DNA from 3 places in the Priestia sp. VA7 genome. Region 1 is predicted to be linked to each of the others. Evidence: riboswitches for the same ligand, from Rfam matches in the RefSeq annotation. Region 1 holds a riboswitch; each other region holds the start of a gene.
What was found. Region 1 has a riboswitch for S-adenosylmethionine ahead of AC0C45_RS04800 (hypothetical protein). Riboswitches for the same ligand answer to the same signal wherever they lie in the genome.
Positions count from the first base shown of each region.

Region 2: it holds a riboswitch for S-adenosylmethionine, as region 1 does, so the genes downstream of both, metK (methionine adenosyltransferase) here and AC0C45_RS04800 (hypothetical protein) in region 1, are expected to answer to the same signal.
Region 3: it holds a riboswitch for S-adenosylmethionine, as region 1 does, so the genes downstream of both, AC0C45_RS10570 (trans-sulfuration enzyme family protein) here and AC0C45_RS04800 (hypothetical protein) in region 1, are expected to answer to the same signal.

Region 1 is NZ_JBVQPN010000001.1:914,995-925,006, reverse strand. It holds gene AC0C45_RS04815 (GNAT family N-acetyltransferase) at 1-224, opposite strand, end outside; gene alaP (alanine permease AlaP) at 465-1,868, opposite strand; gene AC0C45_RS04805 (DUF1540 domain-containing protein) at 2,184-2,342, opposite strand; gene AC0C45_RS04800 (hypothetical protein) at 2,443-2,787, opposite strand; SAM riboswitch class I at 2,851-2,952, opposite strand; gene AC0C45_RS04795 (hypothetical protein) at 3,074-3,370, shown strand; gene AC0C45_RS04790 (GNAT family N-acetyltransferase) at 3,377-3,829, opposite strand; gene AC0C45_RS04785 (hypothetical protein) at 3,911-4,351, opposite strand; gene AC0C45_RS04780 (glycosyltransferase family 2 protein) at 4,459-5,448, opposite strand; gene AC0C45_RS04775 (DUF6044 family protein) at 5,461-7,146, opposite strand; gene AC0C45_RS04770 (GtrA family protein) at 7,184-7,606, opposite strand; gene AC0C45_RS04765 (metallophosphoesterase) at 7,766-9,091, opposite strand; gene AC0C45_RS04760 (protoporphyrinogen oxidase) at 9,313-10,012, shown strand, end outside.
Region 2 is NZ_JBVQPN010000001.1:39,468-49,479, forward strand. It holds gene pckA (phosphoenolpyruvate carboxykinase (ATP)) at 1-827, opposite strand, end outside; SAM riboswitch class I at 1,202-1,319, shown strand; gene metK (methionine adenosyltransferase) at 1,452-2,654, shown strand; gene AC0C45_RS00310 (glycosyltransferase family 4 protein) at 2,686-3,831, opposite strand; gene AC0C45_RS00315 (phosphatase PAP2 family protein) at 3,850-4,374, opposite strand; gene AC0C45_RS00320 (gamma carbonic anhydrase) at 4,566-5,093, opposite strand; gene AC0C45_RS00325 (alpha/beta fold hydrolase) at 5,201-5,977, shown strand; gene AC0C45_RS00330 (tetraprenyl-beta-curcumene synthase family protein) at 6,009-7,067, shown strand; gene mnmM (tRNA 5-(aminomethyl)-2-thiouridylate-methyltransferase MnmM) at 7,080-7,649, opposite strand; gene mnmL (tRNA modification radical SAM protein MnmL/YtqA) at 7,646-8,608, opposite strand; gene AC0C45_RS00345 (YtzC family protein) at 8,778-9,041, shown strand; gene AC0C45_RS00350 (hypothetical protein) at 9,054-9,209, shown strand; gene AC0C45_RS00355 (MDR family MFS transporter) at 9,368-10,012, shown strand, end outside.
Region 3 is NZ_JBVQPN010000002.1:790,683-800,694, forward strand. It holds gene AC0C45_RS10520 (YppE family protein) at 1-185, shown strand, start outside; gene AC0C45_RS10525 (hypothetical protein) at 461-631, opposite strand; gene AC0C45_RS10530 (YppF family protein) at 757-951, opposite strand; gene AC0C45_RS10535 (YppG family protein) at 1,181-1,594, shown strand; gene AC0C45_RS10540 (hypothetical protein) at 1,626-1,772, opposite strand; gene AC0C45_RS10545 (hypothetical protein) at 1,906-2,352, shown strand; partial or broken gene AC0C45_RS10550 (hypothetical protein) at 2,372-2,419, opposite strand; gene AC0C45_RS10555 (CotH kinase family protein) at 2,590-3,675, shown strand; gene AC0C45_RS10560 (spore coat protein) at 3,806-4,924, shown strand; gene AC0C45_RS10565 (hypothetical protein) at 4,989-5,651, shown strand; SAM riboswitch class I at 5,818-5,935, shown strand; gene AC0C45_RS10570 (trans-sulfuration enzyme family protein) at 6,007-7,152, shown strand; gene AC0C45_RS10575 (trans-sulfuration enzyme family protein) at 7,136-8,317, shown strand; gene AC0C45_RS10580 (hypothetical protein) at 8,451-8,741, shown strand; gene AC0C45_RS10585 (hypothetical protein) at 8,642-8,908, opposite strand; gene AC0C45_RS10590 (SIMPL domain-containing protein) at 8,971-9,630, opposite strand; gene putP (sodium/proline symporter PutP) at 9,859-10,012, opposite strand, start outside.

The DNA of each region.
Region 1 (10,012 bases):
TTTCGGTAATCTCTTCTCACAATTACCATTCCTATAAAAGCTGACTGATTTTTATACAAAACTACTGCTAAGCTTGATACAATGTTACCTTTCTCATTTCTATGCCCAAATACGTCTCCAGATGAAAAAATCGTATGTAAATCTGCTTCGCTATAATCCCATTTTTCCAACTTAGATAGCACTAGCAAATCCTTTATGTCTTTTTCACTAAATCTTTCTATCATTTCTGCCTATTTCCTCCCAACTTTTCGATGCACTGTACGGCGTTAAAAAGCTTAAAACTAATATACTTATCCACTTTCAATTACCACTTAACGGTTAACGAATTCTCTAACTAAATAGTACAGAATAAATAGAATATTTTCTACATTATTCATACGTACCAATGATCGCTTAAAACAAACTAATCATTTGCACATAAACTAATAAAAAAAGACCTCTTTCCAAGAAAGAGGTTTTTTCTTTTATTTTACTAGCTTTTGCTCAGCTGCAGCTGAACCTTGACTTCGTTTATGGAATCCTTTTGCGTAGTACGCGATAATAAGACCGATAAACCATAATGGTCCGATGACAACTGCAATTCTTGTATCTGGATTATATGCCATCAAAACCACCACTAGCGCTAGGAACGCAAGTGACACATAAGATGTTAACGGAAATAAAGGCATTTTATATTTCAGTTTTGCCTCTTCACCTGTTTTTAACGTTTTGCGATATTTAATTTGAGAAAGTAAAATAATTCCCCATGTCCAAATCGCACCGAATGTTGCAATACTCGTTACCCACGTAAATACTTTGGCAGGCACAATGTAGTTTAACGCTACTCCGACTAATAGCGCACCCGCTGATGCTAAAACAGCTTTTCCCGGTACGCCGCCTTTTGTAAGCTGACCGTATCCTTTTGGTGCTTCTCCATGTTCTGCTAAGTTAAACAGCATACGGCCTGTACTAAAAATACCGCTGTTACAAGAAGAAAGAGCTGCTGTTAGTACAACAAAGTTAATGATACCAGCCGCCGCTGGAATGCCGATTTTTTCAAATGTTAATACAAACGGGCTTCCCTGTGAACCGATTTCTTGCCACGGATAAATCGACATAATGACAAATAACGCTCCGACGTAGAAAATAAGAATACGCCAAAAGACAGAATCAATCGCTCTTGCTAGAGATTTTTCCGGATTTTTCACTTCTCCCGCGGTAACGCCGATCATTTCAATTCCTAAATACGCAAACATAACCATTTGCAGCGACAGCAAAATACCTTTGAATCCGTTCGGGAACAGTCCGCCGTTGTCCCACAAGTTTTTGATACCAGTCGCAACGCCGCCGTTGCCGATTCCAAACACAATCATTAATAATCCAACGGCAATCATTAATACAATCGCTAAAATTTTAATAAGTGCAAACCAAAATTCCAGTTCACCATATGCCTTAACAGCTAAGAAGTTAACCGTTGTCATGATGACAAGCGCCGATAACGCCCAAATCCAGTTTGGTACATCCGGATACCAATACCCCATATAAATACCAACGGCTGTAATTTCAGCCATACATGTTACAACCCATAAAAACCAGTAGTTCCAACCTGTTAAATAACCAGCAAGCGGCCCTAAGTAGTCGCGTGCGTACTTGCTGAATGAACCTGCAACAGGTTTTTGAATCGCCATTTCTCCAAGTGCTCTCATAATAAAAAACATAATCATTCCGCTAAATCCGTACGCCAATAATATTCCTGGCCCTGCTAATTTAATAGCAGATGCAGATCCAAGAAACAGTCCTACCCCTATGGCTGCTCCTAAGGACATCAGCGTCACATGTCTTTCTTCTAACCCGCGTTTCAATTCTTTCCCCTGAGTTTTCCCCTGCATAAACGTCTCCCCTTTTTCCAATCTGTCAAAACGAGATGAACACAGCCTTTTGTTAGCGCTTTCATATAAGTTTGTGCTAAAAGACAGCTAGGCTGTATATTTGTATTCTATCACCTTTCTCTCACTTTTCTTTTGTCGAAAAACAAAAAAATTATCTTATCATTTTGTTTAAACGCACAATTAGACATAGACACTGCTTTTTTAATATGTATTTAGTATTGCACCTAAGTAATAGTATTTTAAAAAAATAGAAAAACGCCGACTCAACTCCGTCAGCGCATCGTTCATTTTATGCTTTTTTATAAAAACTAGCATTTATCTCGCGGGTTCAAAAGTTTTACAGCCAGGTTCTTCCGTTTCAGAAACATGGTGACTACTTTCAGGACTCACAACGTAAATGGACTCTGCACTGCATTTATTTCCGGATTTCCAATACATGCACTCATTCACTTCACATAATACACCTTGGGCCACTGTTATCCCTCCTTTGCTTGTCTTATCTATTTACTACCCGAAATATAACGATTCTAACATTTTCACGTAAAAAAACCGCTTGGTTCTCAAGCGGATCTTTTTATTGCGTGTGTTCAACATACTGTTTTTTAGCTAAATATAACTCACGGCTCAGCGTGATCCGCCGTTCTCTCAAGTGCCTTAATTTAGCCTGAAATTGTTCGTTAGTTGGCTCTTCTTGAATTAAGCGATACGTAAAAGAAATATCTTCATTTAACTGTTTAAAATCTTCCCATATCTCTTGAACTAGGGCGGATTGTTTTTCTTCAAATGAACGATTTTGCTGCGTTTTTAGCACGGCTAAAATTTCTTGCTGCCACGTTTCGTCGTTTATTTCTTTTGCTAATAAGTATAGATCTAAATAATCGTCAATGCATAAAGCCGTTTGTGTATTATTCAATGTCATCACCTTTTCTATACGAAATGTTTCTTCCTAAGAAGAGGATTTCATCATAGAAAAAGTTTCCTCTTCTTATCTGTCAGAGCTAGGCTATGCTGGAATTAGCACCATTCAATAATTGTGGTTGCTGAGGCTTCAAAGGGCCAGTCCCTCCACCTCTCTAGATAAGAATATTTCGTTTTTAAATTATTTCTGACCATTCTAATATGTTTTATAGGTTACGTCAATAGATTTTCAATAAAAAGAAAAAAGAAGTAAAATATGGTATGCTTTCATAAAGGATGGTGAGCACATGAAACGATATATGTTATCTGCTTTTTTGGGAAGCTTGCTGCTGCTTCTCAGCATTGCCTTTTCATCTACTTTCCATATTGCAATTGTCAAAACAACCGGAAGCATCGGAGGGGTTATTTTAGCAGCGGCGGCTTTAATTATGAACGCGCTTGAAGATCCCCCCTCCTCAGACAATACAGGTGGAGGAGCCGTTGAAGTACTAGATAAAGGCGCTGTTTGGGCTACTTATTTACTTTTACTTTCATTACCGAACCTCATCGCATGTATAATATCTTATGTTTTATGGACTCGCTGACATTCACTAACGGTACGGACGTTTCACCACTTGGAAGCTCATTGATATTTGTTTATCTACAAATCCAAGTTCACGATACACATGCTGTGCAAAATTCCCAGCATGAACGCTGAGTCTGATTTCACGGTATCCTTTGATAGACAATTCATCAATTGCTTTTTGCATTAACGGCTTGGCCAAACCTTGCCCGCGGTATTCGGGTACAACATATAATTCGTAGATAAAGCCAATTTCTTCTTTTGAAAAGAAGTCGGTAGATGGGCCGATAAGAACCCAGCCTGCGAGTTTATTTTCTTGTCTTAAAACTAAATAATAACAGCCTTTTTCAAAGGCACTACCAATTAGTTCATTTACGCGTTCAGCTGACGGATGAAACTGCTTCATTGTTCCTTCAAACAGCGCATCAGCAGATTTCGTCCGAATTTCCTGTAATTCTTCTTCAGTAGCTTTTGCAATCATTATAGATCTCTCCTTTCGTGTTCGTTTTCCACATGCGAGGATAAATTCCTGCAAAAAAAGTCTTCGCCTAAGCGAAGACTTTTATTTAAATTCAAAATGTTCTTGATGATTGCCTCGTTCGTCCGTCCAGTTAATCATAATGTCTAAACCTGCCGCTTTTCCAGGAACAGCAAAATTCGCATAGCGAAAGCGCTGACCGCTTTTGCTTAAGTTAGACCTTTCAATAGGAGAAAACAAGCTGTATTTCGCCTTATTTTTTCCTTCGTGCCGAAAAGCTTGGACCTGCACGCGCTCTACGTCTTTTCCAATGTTTTCAACGGTTAATCCATATGTATGATAGACATTATTTTTCCACTTTAGCTGATTATCTCCCGTCATGCTCGCTTTTGTCAGTTCAACCGACCATTGTTCAGATGATTTCTTCATCGGAAGCTTCTCAATCGAAAGAGCGTTGACATGAATGGCTGCAAAAGCAAGCCACACAAAACAAAAAGTGCTGACTGTATAAAATAGTCTTTTCATAGATTTTGATCTCCTTAGAAATTTTAGTAGTAGCATTTCCTGTTCACTTAAAAATTATGATAAACGCTTTAACAAAAAAAGCCTCTCCATTTAGGAGAAGCTTCTTATTAATGCATAAGCAAATCTTTTTGTGTGTCTAATGAGTGTTTTGTATATAAATCTCTTTCAATCGCATATTTAGGACGCTGTTTCACTTCGTTAAAAATCTTGCCAATGTATTCTCCGACAAGACCCATTCCCATCAGCTGCAGGCCGCCTACAAGCCAAATTGATAAAATAAGAGACGTCCAGCCAATTTGCGTATGATCTAAATATTTTTGAATCAGCGCGTAAATACCAAACGCAATACTAAAAAGAAAAGAAGCTCCTCCAAGCAGCGTTAATAGGCGTATTGGCGCTACGCTAAAAGATGTAATTCCATCAAATGCAAAAGCAAGCATTTTCTTTAACGGATATTTTGATTCGCCCGCTATCCGTTCTTTGCGGTCATATGTGACTTCCGTGGAGCGAAATCCTACTAATGGTACAAGGCCTCGCAAAAAGACGTTGCCTTCTTTATATTTCATAAGTTCACCAAGAGCACGTTTGCTCATGAGACGAAAATCGGCGTGATTTTGAACGAGCTGAATTCCTAGCTTATTCATAACACGGTAAAACCCTACTGCCGTGGTTCGTTTAAAAAATGTATCGGTTTCTCTGCTGTCTCGAACACCATATACGACTTCATACCCGAGCCAATATTTCTCTATAAAAGTACGAATAACGCTGATATCATCTTGCAAATCTGCGTCAATGGAAATGACGCAGTCGGATTGCTTATGGGCTGCTTCTAGTCCTGCGAGCAAAGCATTTTGATGTCCTACATTCCGCGCTAGCTTTAACCCTTTTACAAACAAATTGCTGCAGCTTTCTTTTTCAATAAGCGACCACGTTCTGTCTTTGCTTCCATCGTCTACAAATAAAATGGTACTTTCACTTGATACAAGACGTTCATTTATCAGTTCTTTTACTACAGTAGTTAATTGAAAAGATGTTTCTGTGAATACTTCTTCTTCGTTGTAACATGGAACAACAATCGTTAAAATAGGTCTGTTCATGCTATTGCCCCCTTACTTTGCTTCATATACATACACTTTCCAAGCGGACTGTTTATCGTTAAACGCTTTTAAAAAGTGCAAACCGTCACTTTCAGCATTTTCGATTGGCACAGCTGAAAAGATATAGCGACCGCCCATTTTTTTAAATTGGCTGATATTAAGCTGCAAATGACGGATTTTTTTCGTTGAGTCTTTTCGGTAATCATATTTTTTCCCTAGCTCGCTAACAAACACATAGCAGCGGTTGCCCCAATGATCATAGTAACTTTCTAACTTTTTATTTTTATCAAGCTCTTTGGCAATGATTTTGCGAAACTCATGTTTATACGTTAACGGATAGAAGTTGTTATACGTATCTAGCGTATAAAAGCCGTTATACTGAGCAATGGATGGATGAAGCCCAATGCTTGCTACCCGATAAGATGATTTAGGTTTCCCTATATATCTGCTGATTTCATCGAATTGGTGGACAGCATAAAATTCTTTGACTGACGGCTCGTGATTGTAGCGATAATAAAGCTCAGGGTTCGCTATAAATAACACAAGCAGCTGTAAAACCAAACACACCCACACAAACTTTTTCCACGCCTGGCCCCGTTTCCATAAAACATAGCTGCCAACTGCAAACATCAAATAAATAATGAGAGGGCGTAAAAAATGAAATCTAGCAAAGTTAAACGTATTAAAAAGCTGATATTTTTCTTTTAGCGGCTCCCATCCTTTATAAAACCAAAATGCATACCACATCGACAGTAGGAGATTAAAAATAAATAACTGCAAAAACGTTTTTTCAAGCTTTTCTTTCTGATTGCGAGCAACAATCCACAGTACAATAAAAGAAAGCGGCAAAATGACAAAGGTATGAAGTGTCATTACATGTGTATGCCCAAGCGTATAGTTCTTAAAAGCAAGGCGAACGGAATGTCCGAAACTTAGAGTAGAGCTTAAAAATTCATTTCGACTCGTCGGGGCCTCCGGAAATAAAAGAGAATCAACAAGGCGGTATTCAATGAGCAGAAAGACAGCGGTCATCGCTGCAATACTGCTTAAAAAAGGAATATTCCACACTCGTTTTTTAACTGCATCTCTTAGCCACAGCGTTCCCATCGCCGTTAAAAAGAAGAAAAACCCTAGCACAAAACTTGCGTAAAACGGAAGCAATAAAAGAGTAAGCCATTCCTTCCACGTTCCTTCGCGGTTTCGAATGGTTAAAAACGCCCACAGCGCCAGCGGCTGTCCTAATGTACTCAGCATGCCTGAAGGCCAAAAAGGAGTAAGTGCAAAAGCAAGTGATACAAGCACTCGAATCGCATAAGCATCCTCACTTTTAATAAAATGCTTTTTTAATAATAAGTACATTCCAATTAAAGCAAATACGCGCGTGATCGTTTGGCTGAGACTGTACGCAAGCATGGTCGGGAATAAACCATACAGCCACTGAATACCGCTAAATTCTGTTCCAAATGTATTCCTCGGCAATCCGTTAATAATTTGAGGTAATACGGCATGACTGGAGCCAAACAGCTCTCCGCTTCGATGCAGAACTTTATACCACGTAATATTTGAGTCTAAATTATCGTGCACGCGTATATGTGAATTTTCCCCGAGCAAAAACATAGGAGATACATATGCAAGCAGCAAAAGGAAAGCGATAATAAGCAATGTTTTTTCTTTATTCATAGCTGTTTCTTTCTTCATCTGTTAACACCTATTTCCATTTCGTAATTGCTAGAAGCTAATCGTGTACGACGACTGCTTCTTTTTTTGTATTAAATACAAAGTATTTTTGACCCGTATAATTTAAAAGCGTATACAGACCTGTTCCAATTAATATACCGACATCTTTTTTGAACGGACGCATAGCAGCAGGAAGTTGATGCAATAACCAGCTGGAGAACTGCAGTCCAATATAGTAAGACAAGCCGTAGCAAACGCCGATAACCAAAATAAAACGCAGTATGCTTGTAGATAAATGAACTCCGCTTTTAAACGTAAATATTCGATTTAACACGTAGCTGACGACTGCTCCTGTTGCGTTTCCGATAAACGTTGCTGCCCAGTAATGATGAAAAATATGAAGCAGCACATACATAATGGAAAGACCTACTGCTGTATTGACCAGTCCCACTACTAAAAAACGTACAAAAGATCCTTTCATACAAACTCCTTTTGATTTTTGATACTTTCATGAAAATTACATATTATGACTTTAAATACAGTTTCAGTGTAGCAACTCCACTTAAAAATCTAATGAAAATAACATTAAAAACAGATGAAAAAAAGCTAAAAGAATCAATAAAAATTAGGACTCTTTTAGCTATTTAGTAGAGCCTTCAATGATTAATTTTTGGTCGCTTTGATTGTCAAACGCATCCACTGCCGCTACTTCTATTTGATACGCAGTATGAGGCTGTAAACCTGATAACGGAAGACTTAGAACATCCGGAACGGGATCGCTGTAGTATTGAGAAAATGCATTATATGTTTTGACCACTTCTCCAGTTTCTTTATTTTTGACGGTAATGCGATAAGAATGAACCATCAGATTATCCACCGCTTGCGTAAACTGGATATACAGCTGATTCGATGAAGCTTTTTCTTGTATAACAGAAATAGTAGAGCTTGGCAGAAAAATCGGTTTTACTAAATCTCGTTCATTCGTGTAGTGAAACTTTTTTGCATCTGCAGGTATGTTAATTTCCCACGCTTCTCCTGTCCAGTTATTTGCGTGAAAATCCCGCCTTTTAACGACTACTTTTCGATTATAAACCTCTACAAGAAGACCTTGACTCACATCTCGGTAGCCAGGAGGAAGTTCACCTTGTAAATATCCGGCACCAGGCCAAATATACCGAACAGAAGACGTTGCAAGAGATGTAAAATCTCTTTGAAAAATAGTACGAGGATCGTCCAACGGATGGTGGGTATGACCAGAAAATGTAATGACTTGCGGATAAGGTTTTAACGTATTATAAAGAAGTTGTTCATTCACTTCTATCCCCCATCTGTTTTTCCCGTACAGTGTATTGTTAATAGGCTGATGAATAAAGACAAAAATCGGTTTTTTAGGATCGTCTCGCTTTGCTATCTTCAACTGTTCAGCAAGCCAGTTAATTTGTTTGACTGAATAATCACCGGCCGTCAGACGGCTTTCTGTTCCAAGCATGATAAAATGATATCCTTTTATCACTTGATGAAAATAAAGAGCTTTCATTTTAGTTTTAGATAAAAAACGCTGCTGCGCTTGCTGATTGGTTACGCTGTCCCTGTATTCATGATTACCAATCGTAAAAAGAGATACGGCCTGCGGCTGTTTATTTTGATTATAAATAGAAAAAAAGCGGTCGTATTCTTTTAACGCGCCGGTATCAGCCAAATCTCCTACTACTACAAATGCATCTTGTTTCGGTGCCTGTTCATTTAACTGCGTTAATGCATGTTGAAAAGTACGCAAATCAAGCGTTCCTGTTTCCTTAATATGAACATCACTGATCACAGGAAAAACTAGCTTTGGTTCGATGTATCCGCTTCGTCCGCTCTTCTCTTCGGCTCGTACGTTTAAGGTAATACCGCATATAAGAACACTTATTAATACTAAAGCGAGCCAGTCTTTTTTCAGCGTTTCCATAAAACCGCCGAGCATGATGCTTCCTCCTTTCTTCACTGCTGCGTCTCAGTCATTTTCTCTACGTGTGTGAGCTTTTATTTTATGTAATTTCAAAATATCTAATCGTATAGTTTCAATATTTCTTTTCGTGTTTGCACACACTATGTTCACAATCAATTCATTACACTTTTCCTAGTCATAGTGGTATGATTTTCGTATATTACAGACTAATTGTTGAAAATGTAGGAGTGAATATTTTGAAAACGGTCGCTGTTATTGGAGGAGGAATTACGGGCTTAACCACTCTGTACTATTTGCAGAAACTAAAACGAGAACGTAATCTCCCGCTTAAATTATTATTACTAGAGAAACATGCCCATTTAGGAGGGAAAATCAATACCCGTGAAGCTGGGGAATTTATTATGGAAACAGGGGCGGATTCTATTGTAGCTCGAAAAGAAAACGTTATGCCCCTGCTAGAAGAGCTGTACTTAACAAACGATTTAGTCTATAACAAAACGGGCAAATCGTTTATTTACTCTGCTAATGAGCTGCTTCCAATTCCTGAAGATACCATGTTCGGTATTCCAACAAGCGTGGAATCTCTTTTTAAGAGCGAGCTGATTTCTTCAAAAGCTAAAATTACAGCTTTAAAAGACTTAATTACTAAAAATACAACGTTTACGAAAGACAGCTCAATCGGACTCTTTTTAAAACATTTTTTAGGAGAAGAGCTAGTAGAAAAGCAAATTGCACCTATTTTATCGGGCGTCTACTCTGGCGATTTAGACAAACTTACGATTTCTTCGACTCTCCCGTATCTGCTCGACTATAAAAACACGTACGGCAGCATCATCAAGGGAATGGGAGCCAATGAAAAAAAATTTAAAACGGCAGGAAATAAAAAATTCATTTCGTTTAAACAAGGTTTATCAACGATTATTCACCGCTTAGAAG
Region 2 (10,012 bases), 880 kb from region 1:
ATGCACTTCGCGTAGCATCCTCCTTCAATATTAAATACACCAGAGCTTGACCAACCGTGCTCATCATCTCCGATTAAACGACGGTTTGCATCAGCAGAAAGCGTTGTTTTACCCGTTCCAGATAAACCAAAGAATAATGCAACGTCACCTTCTTCTCCTACGTTGGCAGAACAGTGCATGGATAGAATATTGTTTTGAGGAAGCAAGAAGTTCATCACTGAGAAAATAGATTTTTTCATTTCACCAGCGTATTCAGTTCCTCCAATTAGCACAATGCGTCGCTCTAACGAAAGAATAATGAAGGTTTCAGAATTCGTCCCGTCTGTTTCAGGATCAGCTTTGAACGTTGGAGCTGCTACAATTGTAAACGGCTTCACATCATCATTTGTTTTTTGTTCGGCTGAAGGGCGAATGAATAACTGCTGAGCGAATAGGTTGTGCCATGCAAATTCATTAACTACTTGAATTGGTAACTGATACTTTTTATCAGCTCCAGCATATCCATTAAAAACAAAAAGTTCATCCTGCTTCTTTAAGTGGTTTAAGACTTTTTTGTATAGCGCATCGAATCGCTGAGCAGAAATTGGCTGATTGACAGGTCCCCATTCAACCGTTTTTGAAGACACAGCATCGCTTACAATAAATTTATCTAAAGGAGAGCGACCTGTATATTTTCCGGTTTCGACTGACACAGCACCTGTAGAAGTCAACGTTCCTTCGCGTCGAGCTAGAATTTTTTCAACAAGTTGTGGAACAGATAATTGGTGTTTTGTTGTTTTTAATTGAAGCAAACCATTTAATTCGATAGACATATCAACAGTACTCATGTGCACTACCTTCCTTTTTTAGCTATTATTTATTCATTAATGTTTGAAATTTATAATTAGTATAACACATTTATTTAATTATTCTATACTATTTAACTAAAAATGTTTGTGTATTATAAAAAAATGTACATTATACCTATTTTGGACACCTGTATATGTGCTAGGAGAGAAAAAAGTGAAGCTATTTTAAGTGAAAGCCTCATTTTGATCTGTCTTATTAACTAAACTTAGTGATGATTCTTAATAAGGTGTACTATTTCGGAATTTGAGTATGTTACATTAAAACAGATTCAAACATAAAGAGATGATTTCCATTTGAATGTTGTTGACAGTGAAGCGCTTTTTCATGTATTATATGTCCTTGAACGGATACTCTCTTATCCCGAGCTGGTGGAGGGACAGGCCCTATGAAACCCAGCAACCATCGTCATTTTTTTGTGTAGACGATAAGGTGCTAACCTGATGCAAGGGCACAACCTTGATCGATAAGAGTGAAAGGCTTATGTAGAATTTGATACCTTTCCTCGATACAAGGAAAGGTTTTTTTATATTTTTTAGCGTGTAATGAAAATAAGGGAATGAGTACCGTATCACAATGTATCGTATTTATAAGGAGGAAAACTGATGTCAACACAACGTCGTCTGTTCACGTCAGAATCTGTTACAGAGGGACATCCCGATAAAATTTGTGACCAAATTTCTGACTCAATTCTTGATGCTATCCTAGCAAAGGATCCAAATGCTCGTGTTGCTTGTGAAACAAGCGTAACAACTGGTTTAGTTTTAGTAAGTGGTGAAATTACAACTTCTACTTACGTGGATATTCCTAAAACAGTTCGCGAAACAATTAAAGGAATTGGCTATACTCGTGCAAAATACGGATTTGATGCTGAAACTTGTGCAGTATTAACATCTATCGACGAGCAGTCAGCTGATATCGCTGCTGGTGTAGACCAAGCGTTAGAAGCACGTGAAGGTCAAATGTCAGATGAAGAAATCGAAGCAATCGGAGCTGGAGACCAAGGCTTAATGTTTGGTTATGCATGTAACGAAACAAAAGAATTAATGCCTCTTCCAATTTCATTAGCTCATAAACTTGCTCGCCGTCTAACAGAAGTACGTAAAGAAGAAATTCTTCCTTACCTTCGCCCGGATGGTAAAACACAAGTAACAGTTGAATATGATGAAAACAACAAACCTGTTCGCATCGATACAATTGTTATTTCAACTCAGCATCATCCAGAAGTAACGTTAGAGCAAATTCAACGTAACTTAAAAGAATATGTTATTAATCCAGTTGTTCCAAACGAGTTAATTGATGAAAATACAAAGTATTTCATTAACCCAACAGGCCGTTTCGTAATCGGCGGTCCTCAAGGAGATGCTGGTTTAACTGGTCGTAAAATTATCGTTGATACTTACGGCGGATATGCTCGTCATGGCGGCGGTGCATTCTCTGGTAAGGACGCAACAAAAGTAGACCGTTCAGCAGCTTATGCAGCTCGTTATGTTGCGAAAAACATTGTAGCAGCTGATCTTGCTGATAAATGTGAAGTACAACTAGCATATGCGATTGGTGTTGCACAACCAGTATCTATTTCAATTGATACATTCGGTACAGGAAAAGTTTCTGAAGAAGTACTAGTAGACGTAGTACGCAAAAACTTTGACCTACGTCCAGCAGGCATCATTAAAATGCTTGATTTACGTCGCCCAATTTATAAGCAAACAGCAGCTTACGGCCACTTTGGTCGTACGGATGTGGAGCTTCCTTGGGAGTTCACAGACAAAGCGGAAGCATTAAAAACTCAAGCTTTAGCTAAATAATAAAAAAATCTCCGTGAAAACGGAGATTTTTTTATGCCCATTGAATACCTGCAGCAGATTTTTCTACGACGCCTTCATATTCTGAAAGCAAATGCTGAAAAATGGCGTCCCATGATTGAGTAAGAGCATAGTGTCTCGCTGCATGGCCAAAGTGAAGCCGCTGGTGCAAATCATCGAGTAAACCTGTAATAGCCGAACTGAATTCTTCTAAGGAGTGAGGTTTGCAAAGGTAGCCGTTTCGCCCGTGCTGAACCATCTGTTTAACTCCTCCTGCATTTGCTGCCACTACAGGAGTTCCAGAAGCAAGAGACTCCAGTACAACATTTCCGAAGGTTTCTGTTTCTGAAGGAAAAACAAACAAATCAGATGATGAATAGATATGAGCAAGTTGCTTACCTTCAAGGAAGCCTGTAAATGTCATATGCTCAGATGCTTGCTGTTGCATTTGTTCTTTTAAAGGGCCGTCTCCCACAATAACCCAGTGAATTTGATGGCGGATATGATCAGGTAGAGATCGTGCAATTTTTATTAAAAAATCAGCGTTCTTTTCTTTAGCTAATCTTCCTACATATGTTAAAATGTAGGGCTTTTTAATATTATATTTAATACGAATATCGAAGCGGTCATAGTGGGGATGAAATAATTTATGATTTACTCCTCGCGACCAAATAGATACGTTGTGAAACCCTTGTTCTTCTAGCTGCTGTTTGGTCACTTCAGAGGGAGCGAATATTTTTTGTACAGGTTTATAAAACCATTTCATATATTTTTGCAGTGGTACACGCATTTTTTCAAGTTCATAGTGAGATAAATAATCATCAAAATTGGTATGATAAGAGCCGACAAGAGGAACACCTAATCTTTTCCCGTAATAGGAGCCGCAAAGCCCCATTGTAAAAGGAGTGGCCAAATGAATAATAGAAGGATTGAATTCCTGCAGCTGCTTTTTAATTTTTAGAACGTTTGGCAATGAAAAGCGGCTGTTTGGATAAAGGAAAAACGGCATGCTGGGCGAACGGTGAACATACGTTGAAAATGACTGATCATGAGCAAATTCAGGAGCAAATACCTGGATGGGAATTTGCTTTGATTTGACATACTGGGTAAACTGATAAAGTGTTTTAGCAGCTCCGTTAACTTCTGGAGCAAATGTATCCGTAAATAAAGCAATTCTCATTAGTACTCCTCCTATCAATTAAGTTAAAAATATGTTCAGTGACACAGCACCTGAAAAGATGCCCAGTATCAGGCCTACCATGACATCCGTCGGATAGTGCAGACCGAGATAAATTCTTGAAATTCCTACCGTTACTGCAAGAGGCAAAAGAACGGTAGTGAAGGCTGGATAAACAATCATAAGAGGGGTAACCAACGAAAAAATAGCTGTTGTATGCCCAGATGGAAATGAATGATCTTTTAATGGATTTTCTAATACTTTTGTATATTTTAATTGAATATAAGGTCGTTTTCTCGGATATAGTTTTTTAGCAATGGCGACAGGAATATGACTAACGGCTAGAGAAAACGCACAAGCGTAAGCGACAGATGAAGGATGCAGAAATAGCAGCAAGCACGCTATCACAATGGTAAACGTGGCTCCGCCAGCGTGAGTTAGTAAACGTAAAAATCTATTTAAGTGCTTTCGATCAAAATGTTGGTTTACGCTTTTGAATAATCGACATTCGGCATCATATACATACTGAATTAACTTGGCTTTCATAGAGTCGCTCCCTTTTCAATAAATACGTCTTTATTACTCAGTTTAATCTTTAATTGTGTAGGCAGTACTAAAGCGATGTAAATTAATATGGAAATTTCTTTACAATTGTGGAGAGAATAGAGCATGATTGGAGAGTTTGTGGAGATAATAAAAAAATTCCCTCAGTATGGCTTTCTGAGGGAACGTTTCCTTTATAATGAAGAATCAGATTTCTTAATAGATTTATAATACTGCCCTTTTTCTACATATTCTGTACGAATGCGCTGCATATCTTTTAAATCCTCTTCTGTCAGAGTGCGGATCACTTTAGCAGGTCGGCCGAGTGTGAGAGTATTAGGGGGTATTTTTTTACCGGGAGGCACTAAGCTTCCAGCACCGATAAAAGCACCTTCACCAATTTCCGCCCCGTCTAAAATAATAGAACCCATGCCAATGAGCGCGCGTTTGCGGATGATGGAGCTATGTAAAATAACTTGATGTCCTACTGTTACATCATCCTCAATAAGCAAAGGAGCATCTGGGCTTTGATGGAGTGTTGATTGATCTTGTATATTTACTCGTTTACCAATAATCGTAGGTGAAACATCTCCTCTAATAACAGTGTTAAACCAAATGCTGCTTTCTTCACCAATGGTGACATCTCCAGTAATCGTGACATAGTCTGCGATGAAGCAGCTGGGTGCAATGGTAGGCATTTTTTCTTTATACGGATAAATCATCAAATCATCTCCCTTTATTAGTTGAAAAAAAGTAGTAAATCTTCTAATGTAAGTGTACAAAGGTTTTTTAAGCAGGTAAACAAAAAAAGGAAGAAGGAGTAACTCAAATGCATAAATGGGAAGCAGTAAATCCAAAAGGCGTTATTGTCATGGTCCATGGAGCAGCGGAGCATCACGGACGCTATCGCTGGCTGATTGAGATGTGGCGTTCGGTTGGAATGCACGTAATTATGGGAGACCTTCCTGGCCAAGGCTTAACAACAAGAAGAAGAGGACATATCCTATCCTTTGATGAATATGTGTATGAAGTGGAAGAATGGGTACGTGAAGCGCAAAAATATGATTTGCCTATTTTCCTGTTAGGCCACAGTATGGGAGGACTGGCGGTTATTCGTACGCTCCAGACAAAAAACCTTCCTATATGGGGTGCGATTCTTTCCTCTCCTTGTCTAGGATTAAAAGAGCAAGTACCGGCTTATTTAGATATGCTATCTAAAGGGTTAAATAAAGTCATGCCGAACAAACTTTTCGATTTAGGTCTCACTGTTGAAAAAGCAACAAGAAACCAAGAAGTTCGAGATGAAGATGAAAATGACTCACTGTATGTTACAAAAGTTTCTGTAAGATGGTACCGGGAATTGATCCAAGCTGTCAACTTAGCTTTTAAAGATATCGATCGTTTGCCTGATGTCCCGCTTCTTGTGATGCAGGCAGGAGAAGATAAAATTATTGAAAAGCTGATTGTTAGGCAGTGGTTTGATGAAATAGAGCTAAGTGAAAAAATCTACAAAGAATGGTCTCAGCTGTATCACGAAATCTTTAATGAGCCTGAAAGAGAATACGTTTTTACATATGCGAAAAGTTTTGTCGATCTTCACATTTAATAAATGCGGTAAGAAATTGAGGTGAAAATAAATGAAGATTCCGTCTCATCCTATTTCATTAATGAGAAAAATTTATCGAGAAGTGTTTCCTGTCGTTCATCATGAGCTTAATCATTGGCGCGAACGAGCAAAAGAGATTCCTAATAAAGAATTGCGTACTCAAGCATTGGCAAGTATCGATACAAAAACTTTTCATTGTGAAGGAGGCGGTATCCTATCGATTTTAGCGAAAGAAAACATGATTGAATGCGTGAAATTTATTGTTGCCTACCAAACAATCAGCGATTACTTAGATAACTTATGTGACCGCAGCAATTCGCTAGACCCTAAAGATTTTGCCGCCTTACATGAATCGATGCCAGATGCGTTGACTCCTCATGCACCTCTTGGGGATTACTATCGTTTTCGAGCGGATAAAGACGACGGAGGATACTTAGCCGGACTTGTCCAGACTTGTCAGCAGTCCTTGCGAAAAGCTTGTAATTACCATATAGTCTCTTCACATTTATTAGAACTAGCTAATTATTATTGTGATTTGCAAATACATAAGCATGTTGAAATCAAGGAAAGAGTTCCACGATTAGAGAATTGGTTCGATGCTCACCGGCACAGTGTTCCTGAAATGGAGTGGTATGAATTTTCAGCGTGCTCTGGTTCAACGTTAGGAATTTTTTGTTTAGTTGCTTATAGCTTTCAAGAAGAGATGACGGAAGAAATGACGCAGAAAATAAAAGCAGGATATTTTCCTTATATTCAAGGCTTACATATTTTACTCGATTATTTAATTGACCAAGAAGAAGATAAAGCAGGAGGAGATTTGAACTTTTGTTTTTATTATCCTCATTATCAGCAAATGATGGATCGCTTTTTGCATTTTGTCGTAAAAGCAGACGAATATGCTAAAAAACTGCCGGATTATCACTTTCACTGCTTTATCTATAAAGGACTCTTGGGCGTTTATTTGTCGGATCAAAAAGTGCGGGCACAAAAACATGTTCATGTGAATGCACGTAGGTTAATAAAAGCGGGGGGAGCCCTCAGCTACTTTTTCTATATCAACGGACGCTTGTACCGAATGTTAAAAAGATAAGCCATATGCGGCTTATCTTTTTTCAATAGCAATGATGAAGGGAGGGTTGTTTTGCTGATTCATGAAACGATATTGTAAAACGTGAACGTCTTTTTGGTCAAGATTTTGGACATACGTTAGTAAATCGTCTCTTTCTTGTTTCCCTTGTTCGTGTCCATGATAAATAACGAGCACAATCACTCCTTCAGGTGCTAGCAAATCAAGTAACTGCTCAATTGCAGAGATTGTTGTTTCAGAAGTGGTGACAATGTCTTTATCTCCACCTGGTAAATAACCTAAATTAAAGACAGCGCCCGTGACTCGTCTTTTGATAGAACGAGGAAGCATGTTTATATTGCTGTGGCTTTCTTGGATAAGTGTTACTCTGTTTTCTAGATGGTGTTCTGTCAATCGCTGTTGAGTTGCTTGAATGGCTTGAGGTTGAATATCAAATCCATATACATGACCTGTATCTCCGACTAAGTTAGCTAAGAACAATGTATCATGTCCATTTCCTGCTGTGGCATCAATCGCGACATCTCCTTGGGCCACAGCATTAGTCAGCAATGTGCGGGCAAAAGGCAGGATACGTTCTATTTTCATCTTTCCATCAACTCTTTTTCGTAATATTTTCCTTGATAGCTTTGACGACGTTGGAGCTCTTGATCAATGGCATTTAATACGCTCCACTTATTTACGCTCCACATCGGTCCAACCATGAGGTCTATCGGTCCATCGCCTGTAATACGATGAACAATCATCTCAGGAGGGATTACTTCGAGCTGATCGCATACAAGCTTTACGTATTCTTCAAATGAAAGAAATTCAACAAGGCCCTTTTCATACTGTTTGACCATAGGAGTTCCTTTTAGTAAATGAAGCAGATGAATCTTAATTCCTTGAACGTCTAATTTTGCTACTTCACGTACGGTTTCCATCATCATATCAGGTGTTTCTAAAGGCAAACCATTAATGATGTGAGAACATACGCGAATACCGTGTTTTCGAAGCTTTGCTACCCCATCTACATAGCATTGATGATCATGTGCCCGGTTAATAAGCAGTGAAGTTCGTTCATGAACAGTTTGGAGTCCAAGTTCTACCCATAGATAAGTTCGTTCATTTAATTCAGCCAAGTATTCCACCACATCGTCGGGGAGACAGTCAGGGCGCGTGGCGATAGAAAGCCCAACAACTCCGGGAAGCTTTAAGACGGCTTCATATTTTTCACGAAGCTCCTCGACAGGAGCATGAGTATTAGTAAATGCTTGAAAATAAGCAACGTATTTTCCGTCTTTCCATTTATGATGCATTTTTTCACTGATTTCATTAAATTGTGTCACGAGGTCATCCGCTCTGTTTCCAGCAAAATCCCCTGAGCCAGCAGCACTGCAAAACGTACAGCCGCCGTGAGCTACCGTGCCGTCTCTGTTTGGACAATCAAATCCTCCATCTAAGGCTACTTTAAATACCTTATGGCCAAAGTGGTTACGTAAGTGGTAATTCCAGGTGTGATAACGTTTGTTTTCAGATTTATACGGAAATGGGTTTGTCTGACTCAAATCAGCAACCTCCTTTTTACATGCAATATACATCAACAAATTGTATCAAAAACGTGAAAAAGTGCCAAACAAATTTAAGGATGCTTATATTTAACAGGTTCTTCTTGTCGTAAAGGGAAGTAAAGTTGCGCAAAATAAGACAGAAATGAACGAATAGGAGGAATAGAGAATGACAACTCGTCAAGCAGTGGATCAACTTATGCAACAGTGTGAAGATGCTATTCGCTTTGGACAAGGTCAGTTGCAGGAAGGCATGAAGCAAGAACATTATAACGACACTGAATATACAAAAGCACAGGAAAAATTAGAAAATGCTTATAAAGAAATTGAAGAGTTTTCTCACAGTGCAAATGCACAGCAAAGAGAGCAGCTATATCGCATGCGCCTGCAAGTTCAGCAGCTGCAAAATAAATTGATCACAACTCAGCATTAAGGAGAGGATTTTATGGCAACGCGTTCAAATCAAAATAATCCGGAACAAAAAACAAAAAACGGGATCAACAGCAATGACATTGAGCTAGGAAAAGATTTTGATCCGGTAAAAGAATTAAAAGCACGAAACAGCAAGCGTGCACAGCCGGTTCGTTCGAAGCAAAAATAAGCGATAAAAAGGTGATTTTGCATGATATTGTCATGTGGAATCACCTTTTTAAATAGTCAGCGAATTTCAAATAAATTGTCTATATGTAAAAGCATTGCGAACCCTTTAAGAAAAGACTAGAATGTACGTTGGCATTCGAATAGATAGGGGGGAGATCAATGCCCAAATCACTTTGGTTTTTGATTATTGGTATGCTTGTAAACGTAACGGGAGCTTCATTTTTATGGCCTCTCAATACAATTTATATAAATGAACATTTAGGAAAGTCGTTATCCGTCGCAGGAGTGGTTCTTATGCTGAATTCTGCGGCAAGCGTAGTAGGAAATTTGCTTGGAGGAACGCTTTTTGACAAAATCGGAGGATATAAATCCATTTTATCAGGAATTATTATTACTCTTATTGCATTAGTGGGACTCGTGTTTTTCCATGGTTGGCCTACATACGTTGTTCTCTTGGTTGTTGTAGGGTTTGGATCTGGTATTGTGTTTCCATCTATGTATGCAATGGCAGGGTCCGTTTGGCCACAAGGCGGAAGAAAAGCATTTAATGCGATGTACGTTGCTCAAAATGCAGGAGTAGCTATTGGCGCCGCGGTAGGGGGCATTGTAGCGTCTTATTCATTTACGTATATTTTCTTAGCTAATACAATTTTATACGTTATTTTTCTGCTTATTGCTATTTTTTCATATCGTCATATTTCGGTTACCGTTGGACAAACGAATGTCCTTAATGAAGCAGGGAGCATTGGGCATAAAACGAAGCTGACTGCTCTTCTTATTTTATGTACGGGGTATGTCTTATGC
Region 3 (10,012 bases), on a different contig from region 1:
GTCTCGTAACGGAATGGCTGAAGAAAGAGCGACCAAAATATATTCATGTTAATCAAGTAGAGACGTTAAAAGAAAATTTACAAAACGTTGTACTACAGTCGTTTTATCCCGAGACGCGAGAAAAGCGATTTAAAAAGATGTATCACTCAAATAAGTATGTGCTCGAGTCGATATTGAATAATTAATCCCGGCCTTCCGTTGAGACTTATAAGGTGGGGATTTTCTATGTATGAGATTGTGACAAAAGTATTTTACACGAAATGAAAAACGAACTATCGATCAAAACTTTTGATTCGTAGTTCGTTTTTTTTGATGAGAAGCATAGGTTTCATTTGTTTTGTTCCTTCTAGCAGTTGATTGGAGATCAACTGCGGTGTCATAAGCGGTTCAGCTCATGTATCCCATTTGTTCGTCTCAAGATTGGATTCATTTTGTTATGTCCCAGCCTCTTTTTATCATATCAATCAAAGTCTTTTTGAGATTGGATAGAAACAGCTGGGTGATCTTGTGAAGCGACTGTATCGATATGATAATCAACTTTTTCAGTATGTTTAGAAGCAACGGCGTTATTTGTTTTAGTTGCTGCACTTTGGCCTTGCTTTTTATGATCAAAATGTTTTCCACGACTCATGAGATAGACCTCCTTTATTGAATACTACGTTAAAGCTTTTATAGTATAAACAAGTCAAAAAAGAAGTATGTGTCCACTTTATAGGAAACAAAGAAACCACCGATTTCTCGGTGGTAGTAAAAAAATTAATCATCTTGTGCACTAAAATCGGGCTTAGTAGCTCCAATTTGTTCGAGTTCACGTACAGCGGCTTTGTAATTCATAGGAGTTAAAAAACCTTTTAAATACTGCTGCTGAGCAAAATCGAGTAATTCATTACTTGACTGCGGCTCATACTGTTTCACCGCAATAAAAGCTTCTTGAAGTTCGTTCACATACATGTAAATTCCCTCCTAATCCCCATTTGTGCCACTACGTATCGTAGTATCACTTGTTCTTATCGTACCATATATTTAAATAATCTCGTTTTTTTGAAAAATTTAAACTTTCGACAGAAACCTACATATTTTTGAATGTGTTTTCCAAAAGTACAAGTAGACGAACGTCACCTCTTATTTCTGCATACATACTATATATTATGTAATATTAAAAAGGAGGTATTGATTTTGCATGTATACAAGTAAGCATTATCCGTATTATGAGCAACATCAACCAGAACGTTTTGATTTAAGTCAGGTACATCCATTTCCGCAGTATCATCAGCAGCCATGGACGGAAGCTTATATGCCGCAACATCCGTACGCTCAGCAACAAATGCCTTTTGGTCCTCAGCAAATTCCCTACATGAACGGAATGTACCAGCAGCCCATGTACAATAATGCAGGTGCGCCTTTTAATCCATACCCTAAAGCTCAGCAACAAAAGCCTCAGCCTTCTCAATTTCAGTCATTAATGTCTCAGTTTAAATCGAGTGATGGCAATTACGATATGAACAAGATGATGAATACTGCGGGGCAGATGATGGGAGCCATGAACCAATTAACATCCCTAGTTAAAGGGTTTTCCGGGATTTTCAAAGTATAAGGACTAGAAGGTGTTTTCTAGTCCCTGCTTATTATTTTTTCTTTTGATTTTTCAAATAGGTTTCTCCAAGAAGTGTAAATACTTCATTGTAAGTTAATCCAGACTGAGCATTTAAACGTTTGACTTCTTCGACATCTGTTGTTGATGAAGTTGAAATTTGATGCTTGCTTTTTTTCATAAAACCTCTCCTTCTCTATGTAAAATGAATAACATCCCATCTTAGTATATTTCCAAATGTGCCCTACTATAAGTGGAAAAAAACGCCGAAGACACTCATGGTTCTTCGGCTTTTTTTTGCAATAAGAGGATGAGTGTTTAGGGAAATTAAGAACGACGAGAGCGGCGAGTTCCACGAGAAGAACGGCGTGAACGACGAGAAGAACGGCGGGTACTGCGGGAAGAACGGCGTGAACGACGAGAAGAACGGCGGGTACTGCGGGAAGAACGGCGTGAACGACGAGAAGAGCGGCGGGTACTGCGGGAAGAGCAGCGTGAACGACGAGAAGAGCGGCGGGTACTGCGGGAAGAGCGGCGTGAACGACGAGAAGAGCGGCGGGTACTGCGGGAAGAGCGGCAAGTTCCACGAGAAGAACGGCGTGAACGACGAGAAGAGCGGCGGGTACTGCGGGAAGAGCGGCGAGTTCCACGAGAAGAGCGGCGAGTACTGCGAGAAGAACGACGAGAAGAACCACGAGAAGAACCACGAGAAGAACGGCGACGTCTTGTCAGAGGGCCGGCAGTCGGCTCTTGAAACATAAAAGATTTTAATTCTGTACACTCCAGGGCCTCTGCAGCCTCTTTAATTTTTTGAGCTGTAATATGCAATTAAAAAACCTCCTATATATTGGACTAGGTATTGTCTTAATAGGATACGTTGCAGTATTGATTTTTGATATAGGGCAAAAGTGGAATTTAAATAAATAGTTGATAGGATGAGGTATCACGGCGAATTTGAGGTTCATATAATTTATTAATTGAAGAAAGGTGGTCAAGTAATGAAACAAAAAGAAATTCCTCAATACGCTTTGTTTGTAAATGTAAAAGATTTAAAAGAAATGCACAGAGACATTTGGTCAGAAGAAGTCGTTCAGGCAACGATGAAATTTAACAAAAAGCGTTACGATATTGATTTGCTGCTAAGAGGCTCACATATTCGTAAGATGAAGAAAAAGTCATATTATATTGAATTTTATTCCCCAAAAATCTTTCAGTATTCTAAAGAAATACATTTGAACGCTGAATACAAAGATCCATCCCTTATGCGCAACAAATTGTCCCTCGATTTTTTCTCCTCCTTAGACGTTTTATCTCCTCACTCTCAGTTTGTTACCCTCACGATTAATGGGAAAAACGAAGGAGTATATCTTCAGCTTGAATCGGTAGATGAACTATTTTTAAAAAAAAGAAATTTAGCGGATGGATCCATATTTTATGCAGTGGACGGAGATGCTAATTTTTCTTTAATGAGTGATTTGGATAAAAAGCCGAAAACATCCTTATTATCAGGTTATGAAGATAAAGTAGTGAAACAAGGAGATAAGGAAAAATTAGAACAGTTTATATTTAATGTTAACACATGGACAAATACAGAATTCGAACAGAATATTGAGAAGTATCTAAACGTCGACCGGTACTTATCTTGGTTAGTTGGTATTATTTGTATGCAAAATTATGACGGTTTTGTTCATAATTATGCTCTCTATCGAAACCATGACAGTGGACGTTTTGAACTGATTCCATGGGATTATGATGCGACTTGGGGAAGGGATGTAAATGGAAAAGTAATGGAAGGAGATTATGTCCGTGCACAAGGATTCAACACGCTTACAGCTCGTTTGTTGGCAGTAGATGGAATTAAAAAGCGTTATATTAAAAAGATGAACAATGTTCTAAATAATCAATTTACAGTGGAATATATGAAGCCCATTGTCTATCAAATGCACGAAGAGCTTAAACCTTATATTTTGAAAGATCCTTATGTAAAAAATAATATAGAACAATTTTATGAGGAGCCGGCATTTATTTTATCTTTTATAAAAGACCGAACAGCATATATTAAAAATAATCTTCTCACTTTTTAGATACCATAGAATGATAGGCAAAAGTGGAATTTGTTAATAATAGGCGAATGTACGAAATCAATAGCTGTACATGATACGTATATATACAGTATGAATGACCAATATGGATGACTAACAAGGAGGAAAAAGAATGGAAAACTATTATTATTATTATGGGCAAAATCAAGGTCAAAATTCAAATCCAAACCGGAAACGCAGCCACAGCAAAAATGCAAATCGGCCTGATAAAGGCTATTCTTCGCAGTTTAAACCTTTAAAAGGAAGAATGGTGACTGTTTATCGAGGAGGTCCTGAATCAAAAACAGGTTATTTACTTGATGTTCAGTCTGATTATTTAATATTAGCAGTAGAAAGCGATAACAATAATAACAACGATGAAAACAATAATGAAGGAAATAGCAACCAAAACAACCAAAACAACCAAAATAACCAAAATAATCAACAAGAATATACTGTTGTATATTATCATTTATCCCATGTTAAGAGTATTACGGAAGATGCTATGTCAAATTCAGCACAGACGTTTACCGGGTTTGATAATGAGGGTACTTTAGAGTTGTATAGAGGCAAGACATTTGCCAGTACTTTATCATTACTGAAAAGTAAATATGTTCAAATAAATCAGGGTGGTCCTGAGAAAAAAGCAGGTCAGCTACTTGACGTATTAGGTTCGTCAGAGTCTGCTTACCTTGTGTTACTGTCGGAAGATGATGGTGTTGTCTATATCAATGTTGAACATGTGAAAAGTATAAGTGAATATCAAAATGATAATAACAATAATAACAATAATAACAATCAAATGAATAATCAATTTGCTACAAATCAGGAACCAACTTATATGAAATCAAAAACCTTTAATAATTTATTTACTCATCTATCACACAAATGGGTATCAATCAATGGCGGCGGTCCAGAGGCTGTAGAAGGTGTATTGGTGCAAAGCCGGAATGGTACTTTTACCCTTGTTCAGGACAATCAAGTATTACGCTTACAACCAAGACATGTTAAAACCATTTGTGTAGGAGCAAAGGGATCTTTTAAACAAAATAATAATCAAGATGATGAGCAGAAAGAGGAAAATACAAATACTGAAGACGGAGGATCAGCAGAAGGCACTCCAGAAGGTCGTACAGGAAGAAGCCGCCGCACAGGTTCATATTCGTCAAGAAAAAGCCGCCGCACAGATTCACACTCATCAGCGTCAAGAGAGCAAGTCATCCAAACAAAAAATTATCGCTGGAAAGCATAATGAATAAGAACAAAAAAGGTGCTTATAAAGCACCTTTTCTGTCATATAGGAAAGGGGGAGGAGAATGAGTATCAATCGCTATATTAATAAAATTGTAGAAGTAGATATTTCAGGAAATACTAAGTTTGTTGGCAGACTTGTTGACCTAGGATTAGATGTCATGATTTTGTATAATGGACATGATTATTTGTATATTCCTCTTTTACACATGCATCGTTTGCGGGAAGTATCAGAAGAAGACTATACGGTTTTACGTGAAATAGAAGAGAACTTAATAGAAGAAAGTCAGCGGATTTCTTATCGTAATATTTTACAGCAGGCAAAAGGGAAATTTATTGAAATTTATGTAACAGGAGGAAAATCATTGCATGGCTATATTACAAGCGTGCTGAATGATTATCTTGTGTTTTATTCTCCAGTGTATAAAAATGTCTTTGTTTCTCTGCATCATTTGAAATGGCTTACCCCTTACAGTAATGAGTTAACCCCTTATTCTTTAAGTGACAAAGAGCTCCCAGTAAGACCTGCCTCTGCACCTTTTGTCAGAAACTTTGAAGAGCAGCTTAAAAAATATGAAAATCAACTGGTCGTATTAGATTTAGGGGATCAATCAGAAAAAATTGGCGTACTTAAAGAAGTTTCTAATAATATTGTTGAACTAATTACGGCAAATGGAGAAAGTATGTATTGGAAGTTAGCTCACGTAAAATCTGTACACTTGCCTTAGAAAAAGAGACCTCGCTTTCGTCTCTTTTTTTATGTGCTTATCAGGACAAGTATATTGAATAAACAAATGAGACGATTTAAATTTTTTAGAAAATTATGTTGACAATACAGAAAATCTCTATTAAAGTTATTAACAACAAACGTTAATCACCAACAATTATATAGAACTCTTATCCAGAGTGGCGGAGGGACTGGCCCTGCGATGCCCGGCAACCATCAAATGAAACATTCATTTGAACGGTGCTAATTCCTGTGGAACATCAGTATTGTTCTAACAGATGAGAGAAATCGTGTATAAACGAACACTCTTCCATCTGTGAAGAGTGTTTTTTATTTTGAGTTAAGGAGAGAAATAGATGGAAATTGAAACTTTATTAGTTCGTTCAGGAGTAGGCCGTGACCCTTCAACAGGTTCTATTACAACACCCATTTACCAAGCATCAACATTTGCTCATCCTGCTTTAGGGCAAAGTACAGGATTTGACTATGCACGTACGGCAAATCCTACTCGTACAGCATTGGAAGAAGCAATTGCTGCTTTGGAAAAGGGAGAAGTAGGAGTAGCATTCGCTTCAGGAATGGCGGGTGTAATGGCAGTTTTAGCACTATTTAAAAACGGAGATCATTTAATTGTATCAGAGGATTTATACGGAGGAACGTACCGAGTACTAAATGAAATTTTTTCAGAGCAAGGAATTACTGTTTCGTACGTCAACACAGCCCATCTCGAACAAGTAAAAGATGCGCTTCGTCCCAATACGAAAGCTTTATTTATTGAAACACCTACGAATCCAATGATGCACGTGACTGATTTGCCAGAAGCAATTGCGTTAGCTAAACAGCATGATTTGCTTACTATCGTTGACAATACCTTCATGTCCCCTTATTATCAGCGTCCTTTAGAGCTTGGAGCAGATATTGTGATACATAGTGCAAGCAAATACATTGGGGGTCATAATGATGTAGTTGCTGGTCTTGTAGTGGCTCGATGTAGTAGCTTAGGAGAGAAAATTCGTTTTTATCAAAATGCAGCTGGGGCAATCTTAGGTCCACAGGATAGCTGGCTGTTATTACGCGGTGTTAAAACGCTAGCGCTTCGTATGGAAAAGCATAATGAAAATGCACTGAAAATTGCAAATTGGCTTACTGCTCATGATCTCGTGGAAAAAGTGTATTACCCTGGTCTTGAAACACATCCAGGCTATGAAATCATGAAGAAACAAGCAACTGGATTTGGAGGCATGATTTCTTTTGCTGTCTCACACCCTGACATCGTTTCAGTACTTTTAGAAAATGTCAAAGTTATTACATTTGCAGAAAGCTTAGGGGGCGTGGAAAGTTTAATGACATTCCCAGCTCGTCAAACACATGCTGATATTCCGGAAGAAATTCGAAATCGTGTCGGAGTAACAAACTGTTTACTGCGATTATCAGTTGGAATTGAGCACGCAGATGATTTAATTAAAGATTTGAAGGAGGCATTTGATGCATACCAACAATAATAAATATAGATTTGGTACGAACTTAATTCATGCAAATACAGGAATTGACGGTCATTTTGGAGCGGTTAACGTACCTATTTATCAGGTATCTACATTTAACCAAGAAGATGAGACGAACAACGGCCGCTATGACTATTCTCGTTCAGGAAATCCAACTCGTGAGGCTTTAGAAAACACCATTGCTCAGCTAGAAAATGGATACGCTGGTTTTGCTTTTTCATCAGGTATGGCTGCTATCTCATCGGTGTTATCTATTTTTGAATCAGGGGATGAAATTTTAGTTTCACATGATACGTACGGCGGGACATATCGTGTATTAACACGGTTATTTTCAAAGTTTGGTATCAAAACAACTTTTGTTGATACAACGAAGGTTGAGAAAGTAGAAGAAGCTATCACAAAAGATACGAAGGCTATTTATATCGAAAGCCCTTCAAATCCATTTTTACAGGTAACGGATATTAAAGCAGTAGCAAGTTTGGCGAAGGAGCGCAACCTCCTTACAATTGTGGATAACACGTTTTTAACACCTTATCTACAGCAGCCGATTGACCTTGGCGTAAATATTGTGATTCATAGTGCTACAAAATATATCAGCGGTCACAGTGACGTCATTGGCGGTCTAGTTGTGGTAAGCGATGAAAAGCTAGCAGAAGAAGTAAAGTTTGTACAAAATGCTTTTGGTGCTATCTTAGGACCGCAGGATTGTTTTTTACTGCTTCGAGGAATTAAGACATTAAAAGTTCGTTTAGATCAGCAGTTAAAAACAGCGCTGCAGTTTGCAAAGTGGCTTGAAGAACAATCTCTAGTGAGCCGTGTATACTACCCGGGTTTAAAAAGTCATCCAGACCACAAACTGATTTCAGAACAAGCAAATGGATATGGAGCTATGATTTCTTTCCAAGTACAGGATGAAAAAGTAGCGCGACATATTTTACAAGGAGTCAAATTGGCTTCAATTGGCGTTAGTCTAGGTGCAGTTGAATCCATTCTAACGCATCCTGCAACAATGTCTCATGCGAGTATCCCAAAAGAAGTGCGTGAAGAAAAAGGAATTACTGATTCACTTCTTCGCCTTTCAGTAGGGTTAGAGGAATTCGAGGATTTGAAGCAAGACTTTAACGCTGTTTTTCAAAGCTTAGAAGAAAAGGCGTTAATTAAATAAAGAAAAGAGACTGGGACAAAAGTATTCTAGTTAAAGTTAAACAAGAACTATTAATCAAAATTACTGATTAATAGTTCTTGTTTTTTGTTGTCACGGTGAACGTAGGTTTCATCTATTTCGTTGCTTCTAGCGGTTGATTGGAGGGCAAGGCGAAGACTCCTGTGGGAAAAGCGGAAGGGGTGAGACCCCGCAGGAGCACAAGCGACGAGGAGGCTCATCGGCCGCCCGCGGAAAGCGAAGTCTTGCACGGAAATCAACCGCGGTGTCACAAGCCGTTCAGCTCCTTTATCCCATTTGTTCGTCTTTACACTGGATTGATATCCGTTATATACAGCTATCTAAAAGGTTTGTGTATAGGGACGTAAGCGCAACTTTTTCATCAGAGGAAAGACTGCTGTTTAGAATTCTTTTTATGCCAAGATGATATTTTACATACGGTGTTTGCCGGACGCGTGGATGAGTCATTTCATCTTTTAAATCCTTCATAATGGCTTCGTGAAGCTGATCTTCACTTGTCGTGGCTTGTTTAGAAGCGAACGAACGGTTCAACCATAGGGTTTGATAAGCTGCTAGTAAATGTTCAGAAGTCATTGTGCAAAGAGCTCCTTTAGATTAGTTTCTTCATTATAATAATCTATAGTTTACCATAAGTATTAATACGTGTACGTAACTTTTACAGAAGCAGATACAGTCAAGGACTGAGCTTGAATAGGGGGAGAGGCTGCTAATAACTTAGGCGAGGAGCCAGATGACTGATAGACGGGGCCTTCTTCGATTAAAATGGGGATTTGGTTAATAGGGAGCTGCAGCGTGTTGGCAATGGTAAAGGCCTTTTCCTTAGCGTTAAGCAAAGCTTTACTTATCGCTTCTTGTTCATATTTATCATCATTTGTAACGTGGAATTGAAGATCTTGCGCTACGTTGGCTCCGCTTGAAAAAGTAGCGTTATAGACATCGCCAGCTTGTTTTACATCTTGTACTCTTACTCTAAATAAGTGCTGTACTTCGTATCCTGTAAGAGTCGATTTTCCATCACTGTAATCATATTTAGGGTTTATGGTAAACGAAGCTGTTTCAATTTGCTGGTCATTGATTCCAAGTTTTTTTATCTCTTGCAGCAAAGTATTTGAAACAGCTGAATTTTCTTTTAAGGCTTCTTGAACGTCTCGGTTTTCCGTGCGGGTTCCAATCGTCATGGAAATTTCATTGGGAACTGCTGAAACACTTCCTTCCCCAATTACTTTAATTTCTCTATTTTGTGTATCTACGCGCAGTTGCTGTGTAGGTTCATAAGGGAAATAAGAATGTTGCATACCAAAAACCTCCTTTATTGATCTTTAGTATATATATGATAAGAAAAGGAGATTAAAAACAAAAAAAGATTGAGACATAACTAAATCAACCGCTAGAAGCACCTACATACATGAAACCTACATTCACCATACCAATAAAAAAATCCGAACGAATTTGATTCTTCATCAAGAATCAAATTCGTTCGGATCTTCCTTCAACTAACATACTTTTCTTCAGCTTCTTTTTGTTTATTTCGATTCTTTTATTAAGATTTCTTTCATTTCAATGAATTGATTTTGAACATCGTTTGACGGTTTCTTTGTTAGTAAACTTACAATAATAACAGCTAATAAGCTTAAAAAGAACCCAGGAATCATTTCGTAAAGGGCATCCTTCAATGGA